3 regions of the Avibacterium sp. 21-594 genome follow, and region 2 is predicted to be linked to each of the others. Evidence: riboswitches for the same ligand, from Rfam matches in the RefSeq annotation. Region 2 holds a riboswitch; each other region holds the start of a gene.

Region 1 (3,097 bases), 1.8 Mb from region 2:
AACCTGCAACCCATTTTCCGCAAAAAAGCCTTTTTGCTGTGCCACAATAATGGCGGCATGATCGGGGTTGACAAACCAATCCAGTAATAAGGTTAATTTTTCTTTGGCTTGCGCGCTAATGCTCATACCTAAAGCGAAAATTAAACTGCATAAATACCATTGTTTTTTCATTTTTTCTCCTAACGTAAATGACAGACCCAAGGAATAATGCGGTGAAGCAATTTATCTATCACGAAATACAGCAAGAGCGCGATAACCACCAAAATAAACAACGCCGCGAACATTAAGCTAATTTGAATTCGAGCATTGGCTTGCAACATTAAATAACCAAGCCCTTGTGATGATCCTACCCATTCCCCCACGATCGCTCCAATAGGGGCTACGGAAACCGCAATACGCAAGCCCGAGGCTAACGCAGGCAAAGCGGCAGGTAAGCGAACCTTAAATAATAATTGCCCTGATGAAATTCCCATTGTTCGAGCCAGCTCCAACCATTGCTTTGGGGTGTTACGCAAGCCGTCATAACAGGCAGCAGTAACAGGAAAATAAATAATCAAAATCGTCATTGCGATTTTTGATGCAATACCGTAACCAAACCAAAGAACCAATAAAGGGGCAATCGCAAAAACAGGAATCGCCTGCGAAGCAATTAAAATGGGTAATAAAAAAGCAGAAAGTGTTTGTGAAGAAGCAAGCAATAAGGCAGAAAGCAAACCAAATAAAAAACCTAGCACCAATCCTAACAAAATTTCCCATAAGGTAATTTTGCCGTGCATAAACAATAATCCCCATTGCGAAGAGATTTCATTAAGTACGGAAACGGGTTCAGGCAATAAATAATGAGGGATCGAAAAGACGAAAATTGCCCCTTGCCAACATAAGGCAAAAAATAACGTCATCATCAATGCTCGGAATAAACTTTGCCACGCCAACATTATTGTTCCTCCATTAATTGCGCAAACAAATATTGCTGCAATTGCCATAATTTTTCTTGCGAAAAATCTCGTGGTGCATTACCTTGCGGGCAAATAGGTTCAGAAAGCTGAACAGGTTGCTGGCGTAAAATATAAATTTTATCTGCTAACAATAAGGCTTCTTGCGGATCGTGGGTGATTAGCAGTACGGTTTTATCCTTTAATAAACGATGTGAAAGTTGCTGTAATTGCAAACGGGTTACCGCATCTAAAGCAGAAAATGGCTCATCCATTAAAATAATCTCCGCCTCCTGCATTAATGTGCGAGCCAGTGCAACGCGCTGACGTTGTCCACCGGAAAGTTGATAGCAAGGTTTGTGCAAATGTTGTTCCATTTTCACCGCACTTAATAATGCCCGCGCTTTTTCTTCCGTTTTTTTCGTTTTGCTATGAGTAAGATGTTGATAAAGCTGAACATTATCTAAAATCGAAAGCCAAGGATACAAACTATCTTGTTGTGCAAGCCAAGCAATTTTCCCTGAACATTTAATGTTACCCTGTGTAATCGCCTGATGTTCTAACCCTGCAATAGCACGCAATAAAGTGGATTTTCCCACTCCTGATGCACCAAGCAACGCCACCCATTCCCCTTGCGATACCGTAAAATGAAAATGCGAAAATAAAGGTTGCTCAGCAAAGTTAAGTTGAAGATCGGAAATGTCGATCGCTTTCATCGTTCACTCACAAATCAACGTGATTGAAAAAAGCAATAATAGAAGTGCGGTAAGAATTTAATAAAAAAAGAAGATCGTTCATAATTAGTTTCCTACGTCAGTGTTAGCTGTATCAGGTTCACGGGTATCATCTCAGCTTAAATAAGCACCCCGACTAATGCAAAACAGTGTAGCGAAACTAATAAATAAAATCAAAGTATTCTGAAAAAATAAAAATAATTAAATTAATGATGTTCTATAATTTAAGAATACTGTTTTAAAAATAAGAAATTTATTTTCTTCACATTTGGCAAATAAAAAACGGTGAAAATCTCACCGCTCTTTAACTCTTTTTATATCACTAAATGATGCCTAGTTTTGCAATAAAGGCGTTAAGGCTTGTACACAGCGATCCACCACTTGTTCAAAAGTGCCGTCAATATCAATGTGGATCACATCTGGTTCGTCCGCTTGTGGCGATTCTAAGGTATCGAATTGGCTTTTGAGCATTTCTGTTTTCATATAATGCCCTTTGCGGTTTTTCATTCGCTCTAGCACAAGATCAAAACTGCCTTCTAGGAAAAGAAATTTCACGCTTTCATTACCATCACGGATTTGATCACGGTATTTTTTCTTGAGCGCAGAACACACGATAATTCCCACTTCACTTTTTTGTTCAAGACTAAATGCCGCATCACGAATGCGTTCAAGCCAAGGCGCTCGGTCTTCGTCATTAAGCGGTTGGCCATTACCCATTTTGATGATGTTGGCTCTTGGGTGTAGATCATCACCGTCTATGAGCTTTAAACCTAAACGGTGGCAAACTTCAGTACCTACGGAGGTTTTGCCCGTGCTGGAGACGCCCATTAGGATAAAACTTTTGCCTTTTGCTTTTTCCATTTTGTTTTCCTCATTTTTATTATGCTAACGCAATAATGAATTGGTTCTGTGCTAACCATAGCAAAAAATCGCCAGTTGGCGTTACTGGTAACATTCTATTTTGTGATCCGTTTCACAAATTTTTAACAAAGATCGCAATTTTTGTCGTTATTGTTTGAACTTAAGGGGGGATTTCCCTAATAATAGACGCATCTACTTTACCTTTCCAGATAATTTTTGATGTTACGGGTAAATTAGCTATTCGTTCTTTTCCTTTCGGTTAAGAAAACGCTTTCATCTATAATTGAGGACGTTATATGTTAATTTTCATTATGATTGCTTCAGTGTTGCTGTTGCTCTTATTAATTATGAAATTCAGAGTTCACGCTTTTGTGGCATTAATTATTGTGAGTTTACTCACCGCACTTGCGACAGGCGTGCCTTTTAAAGATATTCTGCCAACTTTAACAAAAGGTTTTGGCGGTACGTTAGCTTCTGTCGCATTGCTTGTGGGCTTGGGCGCAATGATTGGGCGTTTACTTGAGATCACTGGCGGTGCAAAAGTGTTGGCAGATACGCTTATCAATAAAT
Region 2 (3,097 bases):
TAAAGCAAGCTCAAGCCTGCGCCAATCACCAGCCATAAAATCACATCTAATTTAAGCGAAAATTTCATTCCTATATAAGATTAAAAATTACCTTTATAAACAAAAATCGTTGTAAATCGTAGGGTGGGCTTCAGCCCACCATTTTGGATTGAATAACCTTGTCCCCAATTCATAAAAAACGGTGGGCTAAAGCCCACCCTACCCTCTATGCCACTCCGATTACACCTTTTATTAACTACCCCAATTCAATGGAAAAAATCCTCTTTCAACATCTCTTCGAAATGAGGAAAACGGCCAATCTTTGGGGGCATTAACATAACCGTGTTTAACAGGATTGAAATAGATATAGTCTAAATGATTGTTCAAATCTCGTTCATCACGGATACGATGCTCCCAAAATCGTCTTTGCCATATTCCGGCTTCTCGCTTTTTTATGCGACTTTGGTTCTCATTGCGATACGCCGTTGGTAATAATTTCGTAAATATCGTTTTAAAAAAAGCAATACGCTTAGAATAATTATCATCATCCTGTGGTAATTGCATTATGAAATGCAGATGATCAGGTAACACACAAATTGCGATGGTTTCAAAGGGATACCTTCTCACTGTTTCTTGATAGGCTTGCCGTAATTTTTCTATATGCTGAGTAAGGTAACATTTTGTACGATCTTGCAATGTTAATGTAAAAAAATAACACGCGCCTTTTGTAAAATCTCTCCGATAATTTGGCATTATTTCTGACTCTCTCATAAGAAACGTAGAAACGTAGGGTGGGCTTTAGCCCACCATTTGGGATTGGATAACTTTGGCATTGACAACCTTGATAAAAATGGTGGGCTAAAGCCCACCCTACACCTACTACGCCTACAATTAAAAATAAAAATATGATGAAAAAAGCACCGCACTTTCGCAATCTTATTAAACAATTTTTGCGATCTTGCTCGCAAAACGAAAAAATACTTTGTGCAAAATGCGGAAATTCTGAGTGGTGAGATTGTGTTTCTGTTTATTTCTTTGTAAAGTAAATTAATTGCTTAGTATATTTTAGATAGATATATTCTCAGCTAATCAAAGTTGTCAAAGTTTTTATATAGAATAGAGATGTATTATGTGTATTGGTCATCGTTTAAAAGAAGAAAGACAGAGAATGGGGTTAACTCAAAGAGCATTTGCAAAATTAGGAGGCGTTAGATCACAAGCTCAGTTCAAATATGAGCATGATCGAATTATGCCTAGAGTCGACTATTTAATAAAGCTAGGATTAGAGGGAGTTGATATTAATTATATACTTTTTGGAGAAAGAGGGATTATAGCAATAAATAATGAAGAGAGGCGTTTATTAGATTTATTACGAAGATCAAAGGATATAAGAAATTTTATCCTACATGGAGTAAATTATTTTTAAATAAGTAGAAAGTTAATTAGAGCTATAACTAAATCACATTTGAAAAGTTACTAAAAAATTTTATATAAGTATCTTCAAGGAGATACAATCAAGAGTTATCAAAAGACTATTAGACTCTTACAGAGAAATTGCGATGTTATAAGCCATTAATAGTCGGGGTGCTGCCTTGTGTAGCTGAGATAATACCCGTTGAACCTGATCCAGTTAGCACTGACGTAGGAAACTTATTATGAAAACGCTTTTTGTAAAAAATCTGTCTATTTTTGACCGCACTTTATTCTTCCCTTTTCTATTTTCAAATCGTCATTCCACAACATCATTCCCTATCACATTGATTTTATAGATGATTTTTTATTATAAAGGCAATGGGACTGGGCTTTTTTTACGCTTGATTTTTATTCATAGGAGAAAAAAATGGACTTTAATTTAATCACGAAAATTCGCCAAACCAATCCTTTAATCCACAACATCACCAACATTGTGGTGGCAAACTATGTAGCGAATGGGTTGTTAGCCTTGGGTGCATCACCAATTATGGCGGATGCCGAAGAAGAAATGGCGGATCTTTCCCAATTTAGTTCAGCCTTGGTAATTAACATTGGTACGCTCGATCCTTTCAAAGTAAAAGCAATGTTGGCGGCTGGCAAAGCAGCGAATAAAGCCGGTATTCCTGTGGTGCTTGATCCTGTGGGCGTGGGGGCAACGCAATACCGCAAGGACGTGGTGGCCGAATTACTGAGCAAGGTAAAATTCACCGCCATTCGTGGCAATGCCGGGGAAATCGCCCAGCTAGCAGGAGTGAATTGGGCGGCGAAAGGCGTGGACGCAGGGCAAGGCGAAGGCGATGTAAAACAAATTGCAAAACTGGCTGCGCAACGTCATCAATGTGTTGTGGCAGTGAGCGGTGCGATAGATTACATCAGTGATGGCGTGCAAGTTGCAGCCATTGATAACGGCACGCCAATGTTTCCTAAAATCACGGGGTCAGGCTGTTTGCTTGGCGCGGTGTTAGGGGCATTTTCAGCGGTCGATCCAAACCAACCTTTTAATGCGGTAGTGCAAGCCAGTACGGCCTATGCGGTGGCAGGGCAACTGGCAGCGAAAGACTTAGGAAGCACAAAATATGGGCAATTTTACACCGCACTTTTAGATCAGCTTGGCGAGCTAAGTGATCAACAAGTGGCACAATTCGCACAGGTTCTCATAGAAAAATAAGGATCAACAATGACTCATATTGCACAAGCCCTGACCATTGCTGGCTCAGACAGCGGCGGCGGTGCGGGTATTCAAGCGGATCTGAAAACCTTTCAAATGCGTAATGTATTTGGAATGAGCGTAATTACCGCCGTTACCGCACAAAACACCTTAGGCGTAACGGATATTCATTTGATTCCCCTTAGCACCATTGAAGCGCAACTCAAGGCAATTGTGGCAGATTTCACGCCCAATGCGGTAAAAATTGGTATGCTCGGCACGGCTGAAATTATCCAAACCGTGGCCGCTTTTTTGCGTCAGCACCCATTTACGAATGTGGTTATCGATCCTGTGATGATCGCCAAAGGGGGCGCGAGTTTATTGGAGCAATCGGCAATTCAAGCGATGCGTGAGCAACTATTGCCTTTAGCCGATGTACTAACGCCAAATCTGCCTGAAGCAGAAGCCTTAACAGGATTGAAAGCTGAAGATCAGCGC
Region 3 (3,097 bases), 2.1 Mb from region 2:
TTTGCACCGCACTTGTTTGTTTTTCTCGCCAAAAATGACGCAAATTAAGCTGGCTCGGATCTTTGCTGTTAAACAAACTGCTGAGCGCAAGCAGCAGTACGCAAAAACCACATTGTAATAACGCGAGCATTGCAGCTTTCGGCAAATCAAATTCAAACAAAATGGCTTGATAAATCGCCACTTCTAAAGTGGTGTAAGCCGGCCCACCACCAAGGGTTAGCACAATAGCAAAGCTGGTAAAGCACAGCATAAAAATTAAAGCAAACGCTGGCAAAAACTGTTGGCGTAAGTAAGGTAATTCGATCAAACGGATAAACTGCCAACCGCGGATATTCAGTTGTGAACTGAGCTGCCGTTGCTGATTGGGAATGCTTGAAAGCGCCTGCAAAAATAAGCGACTTGCCAAAGGAATATTAAAAAATAAATGGGCGATTAAAATGCCACTCAAGCCATAAATATTGGGTTTCCAATTAATCTCAAGAGCGGAAAATAAGCTTGCCAGCCAGCCTGAATGTCCGTAAATCCCAAGTAAGCCTAGCACTGCCACCAAGGCAGGCAACACGAAGGTGAGAGAAAATAATTTTAAAATCAGTGGCTTGCCACGGAAATCTTGGTAAAAAAACGCGCGCGCAAAAAACAGACCAACCAGTACAGATAAAAACGCCGATAAAAAAGCTTGCCCAAAACTAAAGGTGATAACGTGGCGTACATAGCTATCTTGCCAAAGTGTCGTCCATTGATGATCATTGCCAACATTTAACACCGCACTTAAGGCAAACAGATAAAATGCGCCTAACAGCAAAATCACTCCAATTCCCCCAGCCATTGAAGACAGGGGGAATTTTTGCAAGTTACGGCGAATTATTGTGTTAAGCTGGCTTGCCAAGTGTTCGTCCATTGTTTTAATTGTTCTGCATTGACGCCACTACCCAAGGTGGTTTTGCTTTGCTGCGCTTGTTTTAAGGCATCAAAGTGCGGTTCAATTTTTTCATCAATTACGGCAAACATCACATTTTTTTGTGAAATTTGGCTCTGTGCTTGTGGTGAGATCAAAAATTGCATAAAGGTATCTGCACAAGCATTTGGGTGATTTGCCATTCGTGCCGCGGTTTCAATTTGTAACACTTGCCCTTCAGCAAAATCTGTGGCGGCGTAATTGGCATCTTTATCATTTAATAAGTGATAAAGCGGTGAGGTGTTATAGCTAAACACTAAATCCGCTTCGCCTTTTAAAAATGCGCCATAGGTTTCCGACCAGCCTTTGCCCACAGTAACGGTATGGCTAGCGAGTTTTTTCCACGCTGCGCTCACATCATCACCATAAACTTCATTCATTAAGATCACTAACCCACGCCCCACGCCACTGGTACGCGGATCTTGGTAAATAACGCGAAGTTGTTGGTTATCCACTAATTCTTTTAGGCTTTTTGGTGGATTTGGTAATTTTTCTTTATGATAAACAAAGGCATAAGCACCAAAATCATAAGGTAAGAACACCTTGTCTTGCCACTTCACTGGCAAGGAAAGTTGTTCCGTTGGCACATTATTTTCGGCAAATAATTGTGTTTTTCTCGCTTCATCAAGCATTGTTTGATCTAAGCCTAGCACAATATCTGCTTTGCTCTTTTTCCCTTCAAGGCGAATGCGGTTAAACATCACGCCAGTGCTATCAAAAGGCACATAATTTACCTGACATTGCGGGTGAGCTTGCTCAAACAAGGCTTTCACTTTCGGGCCTGCGCCCCAATCTGCGCTAAAGCTATCATAAGTGTAAACTTGCACATTTTCCGTGCTTTGCGCCGCCACAAGGTGGGTGCTAAAAAGTGCGGTAAGAAAAGTAAGAGAAAAAGATTTTTTGAATTGCATAGTGTTTCCTTCCATAAAAAACGACCAGCAATATTGACGCAAACAGCAAAGAAATTAGTTTCCTACGTCAGTATTAACTGTATCAGGTTCACGGGTATGATCTCAGCTATCAAGCACCCCGACTAATCTGAGCCTTTAGCTCGGCTTTCAGTGTAGTAATTTTCTGTTGCCAATGCAATCTATGTGTTTAAAAATTCTCAAAATTTCTTTATAGTTAGCAACAAGTTAATCATTCATAAGGATAGGCTATGGCATTTTCTGTTCCCCACCTTGAGGATACCTTGCAAGCACTGGCAGCGAGTTTAATTCAACACTTCCCCGAACACTATAATGAAGAAATTTACACACAAATTGCTGTGCAGAAAAATGATCCCACAAGCCCGATTGGCAAGTTAGCGCAAGGCATTGCAATGTCTGATTTTGTGGCAGAAACCTTAAAAAAACAACCGCACTTTTTGCACCAATGTTGGCAGCAGATCCCCACTTTAGAAAATACAGACTATTATCGCCAAGCCTTGCAGGATTTGCTTGAAAGCGTTAATGACGATGCCCAACTATATCGCCAACTGCGTCTGTTTCGCCACCGTGAAATGGCAAAACTGAGCCTGTGTCAAAGCCTAAATCTCACCACCGTAGAAGCGGTTTTTGTGCGCCTTTCTCAACTGGCAGAAACCATTATTATCGCCACTCGCGATTGGCTTTATCAGCGCGCTTGTGCGGAAATGGGAACGCCAATGGACGCGCACGGTAACCCACAACAACTTTATATTTTAGGAATGGGAAAATTAGGCGGATTTGAACTCAATTTTTCGTCTGATATTGATCTCATTTTCACCTACCCTGCCAATGGGGAAACCCAAGGGGCAAGGCGTTCCATTGAAAATAGCGTGTTTTTCACTCGCCTTGGACAGCGCCTTATCAACGCCCTTGATCAATATACCCCTGATGGTTTTGTGTATCGCACGGATATGCGCCTACGTCCTTTTGGGGAAGCCGGTGCCTTAGCGCTAAGCTTTACCGCAATAGAGCAATATTACCAAGAACAAGGGCGCGATTGGGAACGCTATGCGATGATCAAAGGGCGAATTTTGGGGGCAGATCCGCAAGATCCGAATGTGAAAAACTTGCAAAATTTACTCCGCCCTTTTGTTTATCGCCGTTATATTGATTTCAGTGTGATTCAAGCGTTACGCGAAATGAAAGGCAAAATTGAGCGAGAAGTGCGCCGCCG

What was found. Region 2 has a riboswitch for thiamine pyrophosphate ahead of thiM (hydroxyethylthiazole kinase). Riboswitches for the same ligand answer to the same signal wherever they lie in the genome.
Region 1: it holds a riboswitch for thiamine pyrophosphate, as region 2 does, so the genes downstream of both, L5B76_RS01850 (ABC transporter ATP-binding protein) here and thiM (hydroxyethylthiazole kinase) in region 2, are expected to answer to the same signal.
Region 3: it holds a riboswitch for thiamine pyrophosphate, as region 2 does, so the genes downstream of both, thiB (thiamine ABC transporter substrate binding subunit) here and thiM (hydroxyethylthiazole kinase) in region 2, are expected to answer to the same signal.

Annotation. Positions count from the first base shown of each region.
Region 1 is NZ_JAKKOC010000001.1:398,005-401,101, forward strand. Features, by position in the region: gene L5B76_RS01840 (ABC transporter substrate-binding protein) at 1-171, opposite strand, end outside; gene L5B76_RS01845 (ABC transporter permease) at 180-935, opposite strand; gene L5B76_RS01850 (ABC transporter ATP-binding protein) at 935-1,648, opposite strand; TPP riboswitch at 1,721-1,811, opposite strand; gene L5B76_RS01855 (gluconokinase) at 2,000-2,527, opposite strand; gene L5B76_RS01860 (GntP family permease) at 2,824-3,097, shown strand, end outside.
Region 2 is NZ_JAKKOC010000001.1:2,232,101-2,235,197, reverse strand. Features, by position in the region: gene L5B76_RS10775 (DNA internalization-related competence protein ComEC/Rec2) at 1-68, opposite strand, end outside; gene L5B76_RS10770 (REP-associated tyrosine transposase) at 232-750, opposite strand; gene L5B76_RS10765 (helix-turn-helix domain-containing protein) at 1,109-1,405, shown strand; TPP riboswitch at 1,550-1,644, shown strand; gene thiM (hydroxyethylthiazole kinase) at 1,820-2,620, shown strand; gene thiD (bifunctional hydroxymethylpyrimidine kinase/phosphomethylpyrimidine kinase) at 2,630-3,097, shown strand, end outside.
Region 3 is NZ_JAKKOC010000001.1:103,256-106,352, reverse strand. Features, by position in the region: gene thiP (thiamine/thiamine pyrophosphate ABC transporter permease ThiP) at 1-826, opposite strand, end outside; gene thiB (thiamine ABC transporter substrate binding subunit) at 862-1,866, opposite strand; TPP riboswitch at 1,909-1,997, opposite strand; gene glnE (bifunctional [glutamate--ammonia ligase]-adenylyl-L-tyrosine phosphorylase/[glutamate--ammonia-ligase] adenylyltransferase) at 2,115-3,097, shown strand, end outside.